DNA from 2 places in the Streptomyces sp. NPDC054849 genome. Region 2 is predicted to be linked to the other one. Evidence: riboswitches for the same ligand, from Rfam matches in the RefSeq annotation. Region 2 holds a riboswitch; the other holds the start of a gene.

Region 1 (7,869 bases), on a different contig from region 2:
AAGCCGCCCCCGATCAACGCGCCTGCGGCGAGCAGTGACTGACTGACCCACACGAAGGTCAGGGCCTGCGCCTGGTCGTAGCCGCCGAGCCCCGGCCGCTCGTCCCACAATGCGATGTACGTGTACGCGACGATGAAGCCGAACACGGTGTTGGTGAACACCCCGGCCGCGGTCGCCGTCCCGTAGGTGGCGTAGCGCCGGAAGCCGCCCGCCGCGACCGCCAGGTAGAGCCGCACTCTCTGGCCCACCGTATCCCTCCGTTTCCCACGTCGTTCCTACGTCGGCCAAAGCGCGCGAGCTTAGTGCGGAGGGGCGATCCACGCGACCGATTTATGCCCGTCCGGCGCGTAATCACCGGCCATCGGGTAGACACCATGAGGTACAGAAGTGGATATTTCGAACGGCGTCGAGGAGTCCCGGAGATGAGCGACCAGTCACCACCCCCTGGCTGGACCCCTCGCGACCCGGACACCCCGCCCCCCGACCGGGCGCAGCCGCGCAGACGCCAGCAGCAGCCGAGGCCCCAGCCCGAGCCGCAGCCGGGCCCGCGGCCGGAACCGCCCGCACCGGGGAAGAGGGCCCGCCGGAAGCGGACCGGCTGGCGCCGCGCCCTCCCCACCTGGCGCATGGTGCTGGGCGGAGTCCTGCTCCTCGCCCTCCTTCTCTGCGGCGCCCTCGTGGCCGGCTACCTGCTGGTCGACATCCCGCCGGCCAACGCCGCCGCCACCGCGCAGTCCAACGTCTACCTCTACTCCGACGGTTCGCAGATCGCCCGCGACGGCGAGGTCAACCGCGTCAACGTGCCGCTCTCGCAGGTCCCGCGGACCGTCCAGGAGGCCGTACTGGCCGCCGAGGATCGGGACTTCCACTCCGAACGGGCGGTGGACCCCAAGGCGATGCTCCGCGCCGCCTGGAACACGGCGACCGGCAAGGGCACCCAGTCCGGTTCCACCATCACCCAGCAGTACGTCAAGAACTACTACCTCGGCCAGGAACAGACCATCAACCGCAAGGTCAAGGAGTTCTTCATCGCGATCAAACTCGGTCGCGAGAAGTCGAAGGACTACATCCTCGAGGGCTACCTGAACACCAGCTACTTCGGCCGCAACGCCTACGGCGTCCAGGCCGCCGCCCAGGCCTACTACGGCAAGGACGTCGCCGACCTCACCACCGCCGAGGGCGCCTACCTCGCCACCCTCCTCAACTCCCCCAGCGCCTTCGACGTCGTCTCCCACCCCCAGAGCCGCCCCCGCGCGCTCGCCCGCTGGAACTACGTGCTCGACGGCATGGTCAAGAAGCAATGGCTGTCCCCGGCCGAACGCGCGACGACGCAGTTCCCCGAGCCCGGCAAGGTCCGCGCGGCCGCCGGCATGTCCGGCCAGCGCGGCTACCTCGTGGAAGCCATCAAGGACTTCATCATCGAGCGCAAGATCCTCGACGACAAGATCCTCGCCGAGGGCGGCTACCGGATCACCACGACCATCGACAAACGCCGCCAGAGCGCGTTCGTCGAGGCCGTGGACACACAGATGGTCGAAAAACTCGACCCCGAACAACGCAAGGCGGACCGGCTGGTGCGGGCCGGCGGGGTCTCCATCGACCCCGCCACCGGCAAGGTCGTCGCCCTCTACGGCGGCATCGACTACACCAAGCAATACGTGAACAACGCGACCCGGCACGACTACCAGGTCGCCTCCGCCTTCAAGCCCTTCGTCTTCGCCGCCGCCGTCGAGAACGACGCCCACACCCAGGACGGCCGCCGGATCACCCCGAACACGATCTACAACGGCGACAACAAACGCCCCGTCGTCGGCGGCCGGATCCGCTACGCCCCCGAGAACGAGGGCCAGGTGTCTTACGGCAACATCACCGTCAACACCGCCACCGACCTCTCCGTCAACGCCGTCTACGCACAGATGGCCGTCGACGTCGGCACCACCAAGGTCAAACAGACCGCCATCGACCTCGGCATCCCCGAGAACACCCCGAACTTCATCGCCGGCCCCGCGATGGCCCTCGGCACCCTGCAGGCCAGCGTCCTGGACATGACCCAGGCCTACGCGACCCTCGCCGACCACGGCCGCCGCACCCCCTACACCTTCGTGGAGAAGATCACCAAGGGCGACGACACGATCGGCCTGCCCGAGCGCACCCCCGTCCAGGCCATCAGCCGCGAAGCCGCCGACACCACCACGTCCATGCTGATCAGCGTCGTGGACAACGGCACCGGTACGGCAGCCCTCGCCGCCGGCCACCCGGCCGCAGGTAAGACCGGCACCGGCGAACTGGACCGCTCGGCCTGGTTCGCGGCCTACACCCCCGACCTGGTCACCGTGGTCTCGATGATGGGCCAGGACCCGGACACCGGAACCCTGCAGTCGCTGTACGGCGCCCTCGGCCAAGCCCGCATCGGCGGTGGCGGCTACCCGGCCCGCATCTGGGCCGCGTACACCAAGACCGCCCTGGAGGGCAGCGACCCCCTCGACTTCGAACTCGAACTCCAGCCGGGCGCGGCCCAGCCCCCGCCGTCCCCCACCCTCCCGTCCGACACCCCGCCGGAGACACCCGACGGCGACCTCACCCCGACCCCGCCCCTACGGCCGACCCCGCCGACGCGCGGCCAGGACAACGGCGGGCAGGACAACGGCGGCCGGAACAACGGAGGTCAGAACAACGGCGGCCAGAACAACGGGGGCCAGAACCAGGGAGGCCAGAACAACGGGGGCCAGAACAACGGGGGCCAGACGCAGGGCGGTCAGAACAACGGCGGCACCACCCAGGGCGAAGGCGACGAGGGCGACGAGGGCGGCACCACCATGGGCAACCAGGGCAGGACGGGCACGGGAGGCGCGGACGGCGGGACCACCGAAGGCCGGCGCCCGCCGTCCGCGTTCCTGGAATAGCCCGTCCGCGCCCGGTCAGTGGCCGGAGGTCACCTTCAGCCCGACCACGGCGACCAGCAGCAGACCGATGAAGAAGATCCGGGCGGCGGTGACGGGCTCGCCCAGCACCGCCATACCGAGCACGGCCGCACCGGCCGCGCCGATACCCACCCACACCCCGTACGCCGTACCGATGGGCAGGGTCTTCGCGGCGTAGGACAGCAGCACCATGCTGGCGACGATCCCGGCGCCCGTGAACACACTGGGCCACAGCCGGGTGAAGCCCTCGGTGAATTTCATGCCGATCGACCAGCCGACTTCGATCAGACCGGCGACGAGAAGAAGAACCCATGCCATGACGGCACCTCCGAGACATCGAGCGATACGGGGTGCGTCGTCTTGTCGTACCCGGTACGGCGCGTCTCGTCGGGTTCTCACCCACCGTAGCAAAGGCAGCAGAAAGGGCCGGTGACCTGCGCCACCGACCCTTTCACCTGCCGAAGACCAGAGGCACCGACTCGACAGAGGCACGGACTCGACAGAGGTACGGCCTCGACCAGAGACACGGCCTCGACAGAGGTACAACCTCGACCAGAGACACTGCCTCGCTCAGAGACGAGGCTCCGCTCAGAGGTACAGCCCGGTCGAGTCCTCCGACCCTTCCAGCCGCTCCGCGGCCACCGCGTGCAGGTCCCGCTCACGCATCAGCACGTACGTCGCGCCCCGCACCTCGACCTCCGCGCGGGCCTCCGGGTCGTACAGCACCCGGTCGCCGGGCTCGACCGTCCGTACGTTCTGCCCGACCGCGACCACCTCCGCCCAGGCCAGCCGCTTGCCCACGGCAGCCGTCGCGGGGATCAGGATGCCGCCGCCCGAGCGCCGCTCGCCCTCCGGCAGATCGGACTTCACGAGCACGCGGTCGTGCAGCATGCGGATGGGCAGCTTGTCGTCGGTGGTGTTCTCGCTCACGCCCCGAACTTACCTGCCCGCGAGCGCCCTGTACCGCACAGGGTCATCCGCGCCTGCGGCGCGCCGACACCACGAGCAGCCCGACCAGGCTCACCGCGACCAGCGCTACGGGCGCGATGCGCTCGTAGCGCGGAGCCCCGTCGTCGTGGCGCAGGCCGTCCCGCAGATCCGTGACGAGCCCGTTCACCACGGCGAAGGCCCGGCCGGCGGTGTGGTCGACGGTCGAGGCGACCCGGGCCCGCGCGTCCCCGATGATCGTCTTCGGATGCACGCGCACACCGATCTCGTCGAGCGTCTCGGCGAGCTGCTCGCGGCGGCGGACGATGTCCGCCTCGATCTGTGCGGGGGTCCTGGCTTCCCGTGCGGGGGTCCTGGCTTCCGACACCGCGCTGCCTCCGTCGTCGTGGTCCTGTAAGGCGTAGTCCGCCATGAACAGTCTGTCAGCTTAGTCTCAGTGGGATACCGATCCCCTCCGAGGAGACTGTCACGATGAGCGAGCGACTCCAGCCGGGCGACACCGCCCCCGCCTTCACCCTGCCCGACGCGGACGGCAACGACGTCTCGCTCGCCGACCACAAGGGCCGCAAGGTGATCGTCTACTTCTACCCGTCCGCGCTGACGCCGGGCTGCACGAAGCAGGCCTGCGACTTCACGGACAACCTGGCCGTCCTGGCCGCGGCCGGCTACGACGTCATCGGCGTCTCTCCGGACAAGCCGGAGAAGCTGGCGAAGTTCCGCGAGAAGGAAGACCTCAAGGTCACGCTGGTCAGCGACCCGGAGAAGGAGACCCTGGCGGCCTACGGCGCGTACGGCGAGAAGAAGCTGTACGGCAAGACGGTCACCGGGGTCATCCGCTCCACGATGGTCGTCGACGAGGCGGGCAAGATCGAGCACGCCTTCTACAACGTCAAGGCCACGGGCCACGTAGCCAAGATCATCAAGGACCTGGGCGTCTGACCCACCCCCTCCCCCGCCACAGCGGCCCGCACCCAACCGGTGCGGGCCGCTCCGTTTATCGGACGAAATAGGCCGTAACCGTCCGACTATCGGTCCGTTATTCCGTACGAGGGCCGCACACGCGGACGGGAGATGGAGGGGCGACGATGCCGAGCAGCCCGTACACGAGGGAACGCCTCGCGGAGGCGGCCGAGGGGGCGCGCACGCTGACGGAGGCACTGGAGCGGCTGGGGGTGGATCCGAAGAGCGGTTCGCGCCGTTATCTGCACGACCGCATGCGGAAGCTGGGTGTGGACGTCTCCCACTTCGAGCCGGAGGGGGCGAAGTGGACGAGGGAGATCCTGGCGGAGGTCGTCACCGCCTCGACGACGATGTGCGAGGTGCTGCGCCGACTCGGGCTCGAGGTCGTGGGCGGACACCACACCCACATCACCCGCCGCGTGAAGGCGTACGGCATAGACACATCCCACTTCAGGCCGCCCTCGTCGGCGGGGCGCCCCAAGGTCCGGCGGACCCCGGAATCGATTCTGGTCATGCAGGACGGACCTCATGCCCGCCGCGCGCAGGGTGAACAGCTCAAGAGGGCACTCAAATCGCAGGGCACGCCCGAACAGTGCCGGATGTGCGGCATCGAACCCCTCTGGCAGGGCTATCCGCTCCCACTGGAGGTCGACCACATCGACGGTGATTGGCGAAACAACCGTCCCGAGAACTTGCGACTCCTCTGCCCCAATTGCCACTCGACGACAGACACATACCGCGGCCGGGCGAAGGGGCGCCGATGAGCACCGGCGCCCGCTACACCTCTGAGGTCCTGGCCGAGGCCGCGGCGAAGTGCGGTGACATCAACGAGGTCATCGCCCACCTCGGAATCAAGCCGTACGGAAAGCTCGAGCGCTACTTGATGAGACGCTTCGCGCACCACGGGATCGACGTCTCTCACTTCCGGCCCGCTGGTGTGCGCGGGCGGCCGACCCGCGATGAACTCCAGGGCGCGGTGGCCGAGTCGTACAGCATCGCCGAGACGCTACGGCGTCTCGGGTTTCCCGACACCGGCCGCCGCCGGACCGCGCTCAGCCAGTGGACGGCCGAGCACGGCATCTCGACAGCACACTTCCTCGGCCAGGCGCACCAACGCGGCAAGGCGGGGCCCACGCCCCTCAAGACCGCAGCGGAGATCCTCGTCAAGCACGACGGCAAGCGGCGATGCCGCACCGGCCTCCTGCGACGGGCTCTGCGCGAGGTCGGCGTACCGGAGCGCTGCGCCATGTGCGGAACACCTCCGGACTGGCTCGGACGGCCGATGACGCTGGAGGTGGACCACGTCAACGGCGATTGGAGCGACGACCGGGCGGAGAACCTCCGGCTCCTGTGTCCCAACTGCCATGCGGTCACTGACACGTGGTGCAGGACACGACACCGAAAGGCGGTCGCCCCTCGGAGCTCAGCGGTCGTAGACTGACCGGAGCCAAACTGACCCGATGTCCGAATTGGGACAGTTTAGGCGGCCGTGGTGGAATTGGCCTACACGCAACTTTTAGGTAGTTGTGGGAGTAATCCCTTGAGGGTTCGAGTCCCTCCGGCCGCACCGATACGACGGCCCCGTACGCACCATGTGCGTACGGGGCCGTCGGCGTATCCGGGTTCAGCCCAGCAGCTCGCGGACCGCAGGGACCAGGGCGCGGAAGGCCTGGCCGCGGTGGGAGATGGCGTTCTTCTCCGCCGGGGTCAGCTCCGCGCACGTGCGGGACTCGCCGAGGGGCTGGAGGATCGGGTCGTAGCCGAAGCCGCCCGTGCCGGAGGGGGTGTGGCGCAGGGTGCCCAGGAGGCGGCCCTCGACCACGCGTTCGGTGCCGTCCGGGAGGGCCAGGGCGGCGGCGCAGAAGAAGTGGGCGCCGCGGTGCTCGTCGGCGATGTCGCCGAGCTGGGCCAGGAGCAGGTCGAGGTTGGCCTTGTCGTCGCCGTGTGCGCCGGCCCAGCGGGCCGAGAAGATGCCCGGGGCGCCGTTGAGCACGTCCACGCACAGGCCGGAGTCGTCGGCGACCGCCGGGAGGCCGGTGGCCTGGGCCAGGGCGTGGGCCTTGAGGAGGGCGTTCTCGGCGAAGGTGATCCCGGTTTCCTTGACGTCCGGGATCTCGGGGTACGCGTCCGCGCCGACCAGCTGGTGCGGCAGGCCGGCGTCGGACAGGATGGCGCGGAGTTCGGAGACCTTGCCCGCGTTGCGGGTGGCCAGGATCAGGCGGGGCGGCGTGGGCGGCGTGGAGGTCATGTGCCTCATTATTTCCGGCCCACCGGCCTGCCGGCCCGCCGGCCTCGTCAGCCCGGGGTGCAGACCTTGGAGATCTCGCTCGCCGCGTCCGCGACCGGCTGGATGTCGGGGACGGTGTTGCCGCTCTCGATGGAGGTGCGGACGTTCTTCACCGCAGTGCTCATCGAGTCGATGGCCTTGCCCAGGTCGGCGTTGCCCGTCTGGTCGCCGATCTTCTTGAGGTTCGCGTCGATCTCGTCGAGGGCCTTCTGTGCGTCCTGGGGGCTGTTGCCCGCCTGGGAGACCGCCTGCTGGAGGTCGTTCGCACCGTCGGTGATGGCCACTGCCGTGTTCGCGCAGTCCATGGCGGTGGAGATCGCGTCGCAGGCGGAAAGGGCCGGGATCGTCAGGACGGCTGCCACGGCTACGGCCGCTATGCGGAGCTTCATGTGGTTGTCCCCCAGTGGGCTCGGTTGCGCAGGTGCATGGATGGTACGTACGTGGATGGACGCATGACATGTACGCGGACGGGCGCACGGTTGTGACGCCGTGCGCCCGTGTCTTCGTAGACGCCGGGCCGGGCCTGGCGGTTGCCGCCTGAAAGGCCCTGTGGTGGTATCGGTGGAGCGGTGGATGGGGCCTAGAGTTCGAGCGCGCCCAGCTGGATGGCTTCCAGGTCCGCGCAGCCGCCGGCCGCGAGGTCGAGGAGGGCGTTCAGTTCCTTGCGGTCGAAGGGCTCGCCCTCGGCGGTGCCCTGGACTTCGACGAAGCGGCCGTCGCCGGTGCAGACCACGTTCATGTCGGTTTCGGCGC
Region 2 (7,869 bases):
CATGGACGACCGAGGGCCGCCGAGCTCAACCGGACGGCGCGACCGAGGACCACACACCGAACCACTGCTCGGCGCCGTACTCCTCGAACCGCTCCACCTCGGTGAACCCCAGCTTCGCCGCGAGGCGCATCGCGCGGTCGTTGGCGGTCTGGGTGCAGAGCACCACCGGCTCGCCGGGATACGCGTCGACGAACCAGCCGAGTACCGCTGCGCACGCCTCGGCGGCGTACCCACATCCCCACGCCTCCGGCAGGAACATGTAACCGAGCTCGGCCTCCCCGGCATCGGGACGGACGTGACCCCTACGCTCTGCCTCGCGCCGATCGAGCGTGATCATGCCGATCATCGTTCCGTCGCGATCGATCACGAAAAAACCAGGGCGCCGTCCGGGCACCTCGGGCACCGCGCGTTCGAGCGCATCCCGCGGTCGAGGACCACCGATGTAGATGCCCACCTCTGGGGATGCGAACAGCTCGATGAACGCCGCACGGTCCCGGGCCTCGGACTCGCGGAGCACGAGCCGCGTGGTCCTTATCGGGGCGGGCGGCCAGGCGGCAGCTCCGAGTTCGGTCATGGCGGGCAACCTATCAATCGCGCCCTCCCCTTGCCGGAGTACCTGCATGCCGGCGCCGCGCCCGCGCCCCGGTCCGGTCCGGAGCGGCTGACGCCGGGCGGGCACCTTCGCGACTGGTTCAGGCCGCCGACTGGCCGACGGGGATGTTCAGCCGGTCGGCCAGGGTGGTGAGGGTTGTCCCCAGGGGGAGCGCGACCCGGGTGACGGCGTGCTGGTCGCCCCGGGTCGGGTCCCGGTTGACGATCAATACGGGCTTCCCCGCCTGAGCTGCCTGGCGGACGAACCGAAGGCCGGACATCACCGTCAGCGAGGAGCCCAGGACCAGAAGTGAGGTGGCCTCGCCGACCAGTTCGCGGCAGCGCGCGACCCGTCGCGGCGGAACGGCTTCACCGAAGAACACCACGTCCGGTTTGAGGATGCCGCCGCACTCCGAGCAGGGCACCACGGTGAAGTCCCCGACCTGTTCGTCGGTGAGGTCGGCGTCACCGTCCGGGTTCAGTTGGGCGGCCACCGGTTCGAAGCCCGCGTTGGCCTCCTCCAGCCGCCGGGCGAGTTCACGGCGCGCGGTGAAGGCGCCGCAGGAAAGGCAGGCGACCCGGTCCAGGCTTCCGTGGAGCTCCACCACGTCCTCGCTGCCGGCGGCCTGGTGCAGGCCGTCGACGTTCTGGGTGATCACGCCCGAAAGCAGGCCGTGCCGCCCGAACGCTGTCACAGCCCGGTGCCCGGCATTGGGCCTGGCGCGGCCGAAGGTGCGCCAGCCGAGGTGACTGCGCGCCCAGTACCGGCGCCGGGCCTGAGCGCCGGCGGTGAATTCCTGGTAGGTCATCGGGGTGTGCCGACGCAGGCTCCCGCCCTCACCCCGGTAGTCGGGGATGCCCGACTCCGTGGAGATGCCCGCCCCGCTGATGACCAGTACGCCGCCGGCCCTCAGCGCATCGGCGACCGGCTCCGGATCGGTGGTGCCGGGCCGAAGGTCCTCAGGAGGCGTCCAGCTCAGGGTGGGGCGCATGCGCATGCAGCCAGCGTACGGAACCGGCCGGACTTCGGCACAGGACCGTGCTGCGCGGCCGGACGCGCAAGCCGGATGCCGGCCGCCTCAGCGGTGCCGGATACCTCTGGGCGTCCTCCGAGATCACTGCCTCGCCCGGCCCCACAGCCTACGACCAGCGCCGACGGCGCCGACGGCCCGACGAGACGCGGACCGGCACGCCGCCGCCCAGTGCACCCTCGCCGCCTCACCGGGCGGGACCCGTCCCCGTTGCGCTGACCCCGGATCAACGCAAAAGTGCCCCCGGGCCGCACGCGCCGGGGGCACCTCTGCGGTGGCCGCTACGGCGCGGTCACCGGCATGACGTACCCGAGCAGGCCCTCCTTGGTGTACGGACCCTCGCAGTCGGCGCGCGGGGAGACGAAGTGGTCGAAGACGGACGGTATGTAGCACCGGTAGAGGGGCACCGAGCCCGGTACCGCCTTGGTGTACACGTATCCGACTGCGCCGAGGGGCTGTTGGCCCTCGCACCCCGGGTCGGCGGTCAGCAGCGAGTGGTGCGCCACCTTGCACTCGTAGAGCCGGACCGTGCCGGGCGCGGGGTCACGCAGCACCTTCCAGACCCCTTCGTGAGTGAATCCGGCGGGCAGGGGGCGTGTGGAGGCCAGGTGCCCGGCGTGGGGGCGGTAGCCGCGGACCAGCGGTGCGTACGGCGTGGTGTGGCCGCGGGTCCGCTCCCAGGTGCGCAGGTAGCCCTCGGCGCCCTGCATGAGCTCGTCCACCACGTCCTGGCCTCCGGTGACACGGATGTCCTCGATCCAGTCCGGTACGAGGCCGTAGTGAGTGCCGCCGCCATCGGTGTTGACGTCCCAGACGCGCGAGCCGGTGACCTGCCGGTCGAGGACCGAGCCGCCGTCGGGGCTGCGGAAGGGGTAGTGGACTGGGTTCCCGGCCGCGCCCCGGGGGCCGGGGAGCCAGGCGAAGCCGTTCATGTCGGTGCCGATCCCGTATCCGGCGCCGTACTTGGCGCGCAGAGCGGCGTTCCTGCGCGCCTCGGCGGTGAACGCGGGTGCCTCGTACATGTGGCCGGTGATGAAGCCGCCCAGGCGGTAGACCCGCTCGGTCCAGTTCTCGTCCATCCAGCCGTGGGTGGACAGGACACCGGAGTAGCGTTCGGTTTCGAGCACGCGCAGCGCCTGGTTCGCCGCCTTGACGCTCATGTGGTCGATTTCCAGCATCATGTTGCGCTTCATCATGCCCAGCACCGCGTACTCGCCCAGGGCGGTCAGGCCCCGGCGGTTGCACTGCGCCGCCTGCAGGGAGGAGCCGTACTGCGGCAGTTCGACCCCTTCCGGCAAGGCGCCCCGAATCCGGGTCTCCGCCTCCGCCTCCGACTGGGGGGTGCCGGTGTGCTCGGCCGTCCCGGTGGCGCCCGCTTCCTCCCGGCCCTCGGCTTCGGCCCCTCCGGCGGCGAGGCCGAAGCCGATCGGGTTGTCGTGCTCGGGGCCGGGGCAGGGCTCCGTGCTCCAGAAGGTGCCCGTCGACAGGAACTGCCCGACGTTGATGGCCATGCCCTGGGTGCCCGAGTCGAACCGGACGCCGCACAGGGCGTTGTCGAACTTGTGGCACAGGAACATGCTGCGCACGCCCAGCCGGTGCAGTTCGTCCAGACCGCGGTCGATGTCGGCCATGGTGCAGCGGGCGCTGTCCAGCACCTGCTTGCAGCCGAACGGTTCGGAGGTCTCCACCCCGAGGACCACGGCGAGCTTGCCCTCCTGGATGACCCTGCGGGCCTGGTCGGGCTCGGTGACGACCCGGAACCAGCCCTTGCCGGCGCCGCCGTACATGGCGTCGACGTAGTCCTGGAGTTCGTACGTCTTCTGGATCTGGAGCCTGATCGCGGTCATCTCGTCGCAGCCGCGGTCCTTGAAGAAGTAGAGCGAGCAGATGACTCCGTTGGTGACCATGTCGTTCACCAGGATCCGCTGGCCGCCCCGCCAGGCCCGCTCCACCCAGGCGTAGTAGGTCTGCTGGTGGGTGGCGGAGTCGTGGGCCGGCCAGTCGCGGAAGCTCGGCCAGCCGTTCGGGTCGTGCCGGCCGTCACCGCCCTTGGTGATCATGTCGAAGAGGGCGAGGACGCCGTTCGGGTAGTGCTCGGGGCAGTCCTTGAGGGCGTCCGCCACCCCCGCCGTGGAGAAGACCTTTCCGCAGACCAGCCGTCCCCCGAAGCCCTCGTTGGACATCAGATGGACGTGCGCGTCGACGTATCCGCGGACCCGGCCCTGGGCGTCGGTCCCGGTGAACGGCTCTCCCGTGACGTTGACCTGCGAATCCGGGGCCGGGCGCGTAACGGGCTCCCACCACTGAGGACCCGCCGACGCGCCGGCGGCCGCGGGGCCGAGTATCAGGGTGACCATCGCGAGGACCAGGCCGATTAACTGGTACCGGCTTCGTCCGAAGGCTCTTCGTCGATTCATCCCCATCCCCATCTCTTTCACGATGCGTTCATGACAATCCAGAGATGGCCCTCGGTGACCGCGGCGCCTCCGCCGTCCGCCGTCCGCCAGCCACCGGCCCGCGCGATGCGGGCCCGCGCGATGCGGGCCGGGCTCAACCGGACCGGTGCACCGTTCCAGCCTCATGGGCACGGACCAGGGCCAGGTATTCCGCCGCCAGGCGATGGCAGTCGCCGGGCCACCGCGCGGATACGTAGTTGCCGTCCTTGACGGTGAAGCCGCGGCCCGGCCGGGCGGCGGTGTCGCGGACGGGCAGCGGCGGGCCGGGAAGGAAGTGGCTCGGATCGGCGAGCGCCGCGGTCACCTCCTGCTGCACGGTGGTGCGGTACGTGCGGTAGTAGCGCCCCAGCCAGAACCGGGTGAGGTTCCATCCGGTCAACTCCAACAGGGACGTCAGAGCCGTCGTCCGCCGGCCGTGGAGGACCGAGCGCCCGGTGGCGGGATCCTTGGCGCGGGCGGCGAGCAGCACACCATGGCAGACGGCCCCCACCGGCAGCCCCTGAGTGAAGAGCCGGGCGAACAACTGCTGGGCGGTGGCGTCGTCGAGCAGCGTCCGCATGCCCGCGGCGTGGCCGCCGGGCACGAAGAGGCCCGTGATGTCGGCCGGGTCGACATCCGCGTACGAGGAGGGGGCGAGGAAGTGGGGGTCCTCGGTGAGGCGCCGGTAGGCGGCCAGCTCGGCGCGGCGGGTCATCAGCCAGGGTGACAGCCAGGAGAAGCCGAGGTCCGTGAGCCGGGGATCGGCGAGCGCGACCTTCCCGCCGGGGGTGGCGAACCGCACCTCGAACCCGGCGTCCCGCAATGCGGCCCAGGGCACCGCCGCCTCGGTCGGGTCGTAGTCCCCTGCGGGGAGCAGGAAGAGAATCACGGCGTACTCCTCTGAGCGGTGGTGATCAGGGCAGCGCCCTTCCCCGGCGCTCCGTGGGCCCCTGATCCCCTCGGTGTCCGAAGGCCGACTCTAGGAGCGGCCCGCGGCGCCGTCATCCACTCCGACGGCCAAGGCGTTGACTCTCCGGACCGGCCCCCCGGCGGCCGTCCCGCGCACGGTATTGACGGGGGTGGGGTGCCCGCATTGACTGACGGCCGTGTCCACCACCGAGTCGCCCTCCGTCACCGCGTCCTACGCACTCGCCGTCTTGAGCACCATGGCAGAGGGCACCGGCGGGGCCGGTTCCTGGGCCTTGCCCACGGACCGGCTGGAGTTCGGCGAGATGCGCGCCCTGTGGGACGCCGTGCTCGGCGCCCGGGATGCCGGCCCGCACACCGGGCTCCTCGTGGGCGACCGGATCCGGCCCGAAGGCCTGCACATCCTGGGGCACCTCGTTCTCACCTGCGCCAGCCTCGCGGACGCCGCACAGGCGGCCGAGCGCTACCACCCCCTGGTGAGCCAGGCGGGCACGGTGACCCTGGACCGTCGCGGCGGAGTCAGCCGGGTCTGCTACCGGCCGACCGTCGACCCGGCTGCCATGCACCCCCAGCAGGTGGAGGCGATCGTCAGCAGCATGGTGCGGGCGGCCCGCTGGATCGCCGGCGACGACTGGGCGCCCTTGGCCGTGTCGTTCGCCCACCCCCGTGCGGGCGCGGAAGAGCCCTACGCCCGCGTCCTGGGCTGCCGCGTCACCTTCGACGCCCCGGAGAACGCGATCACGGTCGCCGACGAGGACCTCGACAGGCGCCGCCCCCTCTACGACCCGGCGCTCAATGCCCTGCACCGGGCCTACGCCGACCGGCTCTTGAGCCAGCTGTCCGCGGCCGTGACCGTGGCCGGGCGCGTGCGGCAGTGGCTGGAGCACGCCGCCCTCGAGGACGCCGGCCCCGAGGGCCCCGCCAAGGAGCTCAACCTCAGCGTCCGGACCCTGCGCAGGGCCCTGCACGCGGAGGGCACGTCGTGGCGCGCGCTCCTCGACACCGCCCGCCACGCCCGGGCCAAGCGGCTGCTGGAGACCACCGTCCTGCCGCTGGACCGGATCGCCCCCCTCGTCGGCCTGAGCGGCGCGACGGTCCTGGTCCGTGCCTTCACCCGGTGGGAGGGCATGCCTCCGGGGGCATACCGCAGCCTGGCACACGCGGCACACGCGGCACACGCGGCACACCCGGTACACCCGCACACCGGCACGCCCGGCACGGGCCCGCGTCCCCGGATCGCGACGTGACCGGCGGCGGGTGAGGAACTTCACCGGGGGGCGAGGCCCCGGCCGCAGGCGCTCCGTTGCTACATTGGCCGACGGCCGGGTCCACGGCCCCGGACGAGATGCGCCGTACCCGGTTACGCACGACGACGCGCGAGGTGCTGCACGAGCAGTGCCGTCCGCTGTCCGTACCCGGGCAGCGTCCTCGTCGAGCAGGATGGGCCGAACGCCATGACCGTGCCACTCACCCGCAGCCTCTACCGGACGACGGCACATGCCGCCGGCGGCCGTACCGGATCCGTCCGCACGGACGACGGGCGCCTGGACGTCCGTCTGGCCCCGCCGCGCAAGAAGGTGCCCGGCACCACCAACCCCGAGCAGTTGTTCGCGGCCGGTTTCGCCGCCTGCTTCACCTCCGCGCTCGCGGAGGTCGCCGCCGAGTTCGGGGCGGATGCATCCGCCGCACACGTGGCCTGCGAAGTACAGCTCGGCACCACGGACACGCCCGCGGGCTACGGCCTCTCGGTGGCTCTCACGGTCAGCCTGCCGGGGTGGCGGGCGGCCGACCTCCAGCCCCTGCTGCACCAGGCTGACGCGGTCTGCCCGTACGCGCAGGCGGTACGCGGCAACGTACCGCTGACGCTTCTGGCCGTGGACGACCCCGCCACCGATGACCGGGCCTGAGCCCCGGCCGACGGGCCGCTGCACGGGCGGCCCCGGCATCCCGGTGCCCGAGCACGGCGCCTGGCTGCGGCGCGGCATCAGCCGCAACGGCGGACCCCTTCTGGAGGACCGCGAAGTGGTGTGGCTGCAGGCCGGCCCGTACTACGCCGACAGCCGGGGCTTCGCCGGTACGACGTCCTTCGACGGCTCCCGGGTGCACTTCCACCACCTCACGGGCGAGCCGGGCGAAGACGCCGGAACCTTCCGGTGGGAGGGTGCGAACCTCGTCGAGCGGGGCACCAACCCGGACGGCAGCACCTTCCTGGAGATCTGGACCCCGCTGCCCGGCGCCCACGGTACGACCGGCTCCTGGTCCGGTCCTGACCACCATGTGGTGCGCGTCGGCCGGTACGTGGTGCACGTCGATTCCCGTGCGGGTTCGTACTGGCGGATGTGACCTCCGTGGTCGCCGCCCCCGCAGCCGAGCCGGAACCCGAGTGGGTTCCGTTCCTTTGGCGCCGTCCGCGGGACCCTCGGCGGCCGGGAGGATGCCGCGGTCGCCGACCTCGGATGGCCGAGTGGCCGGCCGAGGACATCTTCGTCGCCTTGGGCGAGCAGACCGTGTCGTGCGGTGCCCGCCGGCGGGTCGGGTCGCCGGCTCAGGAGTCCTCCCCGCGCAGGTCGGCTTCGTATGGGCCGCGTGCCTGAGGCTCCCCGGGCCCGCACCCATCGCCTGGCGCGTGGTGCTGACGCCGGTTTCGCGGTGCCGATTCCCGTTGCGGCGGGGCTTGCCCCCGAGCCAGGTGTGGTGTGCTTGGCGTGACAGAACCCGGCCGGGTGACGACGGCCCCGGCCGGGCTCTGTGCGTGGGGATGCCGTGCCTTGTGTCAGACGTTGTCGTCGCGCAGGCCGAGCCCGTCGCGAAGCAGGCCTTCCTCGCGGAGCCGCCTTGATCTCGCGATACGGCCCGCCAGGGTTCGAGCGCCTCCAGCCGCACAC

What was found. A riboswitch is a leader RNA that binds a small molecule or an ion and turns the genes downstream of it on or off. The one in region 2 is predicted to bind guanidine.
Region 1: another riboswitch for guanidine. It lies ahead of ACWGIF_RS07285 (DMT family transporter); the one in region 2 lies ahead of ACWGIF_RS19435 (Ohr family peroxiredoxin).

The regions. Positions count from the first base shown of each region.
Region 1 covers NZ_JBSGZI010000010.1:59,681-67,549, reverse strand. Annotated here, with positions in the region: gene ACWGIF_RS07295 (ABC transporter permease) at 1-236, opposite strand, end outside; gene ACWGIF_RS07290 (transglycosylase domain-containing protein) at 423-2,903, shown strand; gene ACWGIF_RS07285 (DMT family transporter) at 2,919-3,239, opposite strand; guanidine-III (ykkC-III) riboswitch at 3,271-3,335, opposite strand; gene ACWGIF_RS07280 (GroES family chaperonin) at 3,510-3,851, opposite strand; gene ACWGIF_RS07275 (DUF3618 domain-containing protein) at 3,895-4,281, opposite strand; gene bcp (thioredoxin-dependent thiol peroxidase) at 4,341-4,808, shown strand; gene ACWGIF_RS07265 (HNH endonuclease signature motif containing protein) at 4,955-5,593, shown strand; gene ACWGIF_RS07260 (HNH endonuclease signature motif containing protein) at 5,590-6,270, shown strand; tRNA gene ACWGIF_RS07255 (tRNA-Leu) at 6,313-6,396, shown strand; gene rdgB (RdgB/HAM1 family non-canonical purine NTP pyrophosphatase) at 6,454-7,077, opposite strand; gene ACWGIF_RS07245 (hypothetical protein) at 7,125-7,505, opposite strand; gene rph (ribonuclease PH) at 7,697-7,869, opposite strand, start outside.
Region 2 covers NZ_JBSGZI010000041.1:12,239-20,107, forward strand. Annotated here, with positions in the region: gene ACWGIF_RS19410 (GNAT family N-acetyltransferase) at 26-574, opposite strand; gene ACWGIF_RS19415 (NAD-dependent protein deacetylase) at 693-1,589, opposite strand; gene ACWGIF_RS19420 (discoidin domain-containing protein) at 1,904-3,979, opposite strand; gene ACWGIF_RS19425 (type 1 glutamine amidotransferase domain-containing protein) at 4,173-4,946, opposite strand; gene ACWGIF_RS19430 (AraC family transcriptional regulator ligand-binding domain-containing protein) at 5,164-6,231, shown strand; guanidine-III (ykkC-III) riboswitch at 6,300-6,363, shown strand; gene ACWGIF_RS19435 (Ohr family peroxiredoxin) at 6,439-6,891, shown strand; gene ACWGIF_RS19440 (hypothetical protein) at 6,878-7,327, shown strand.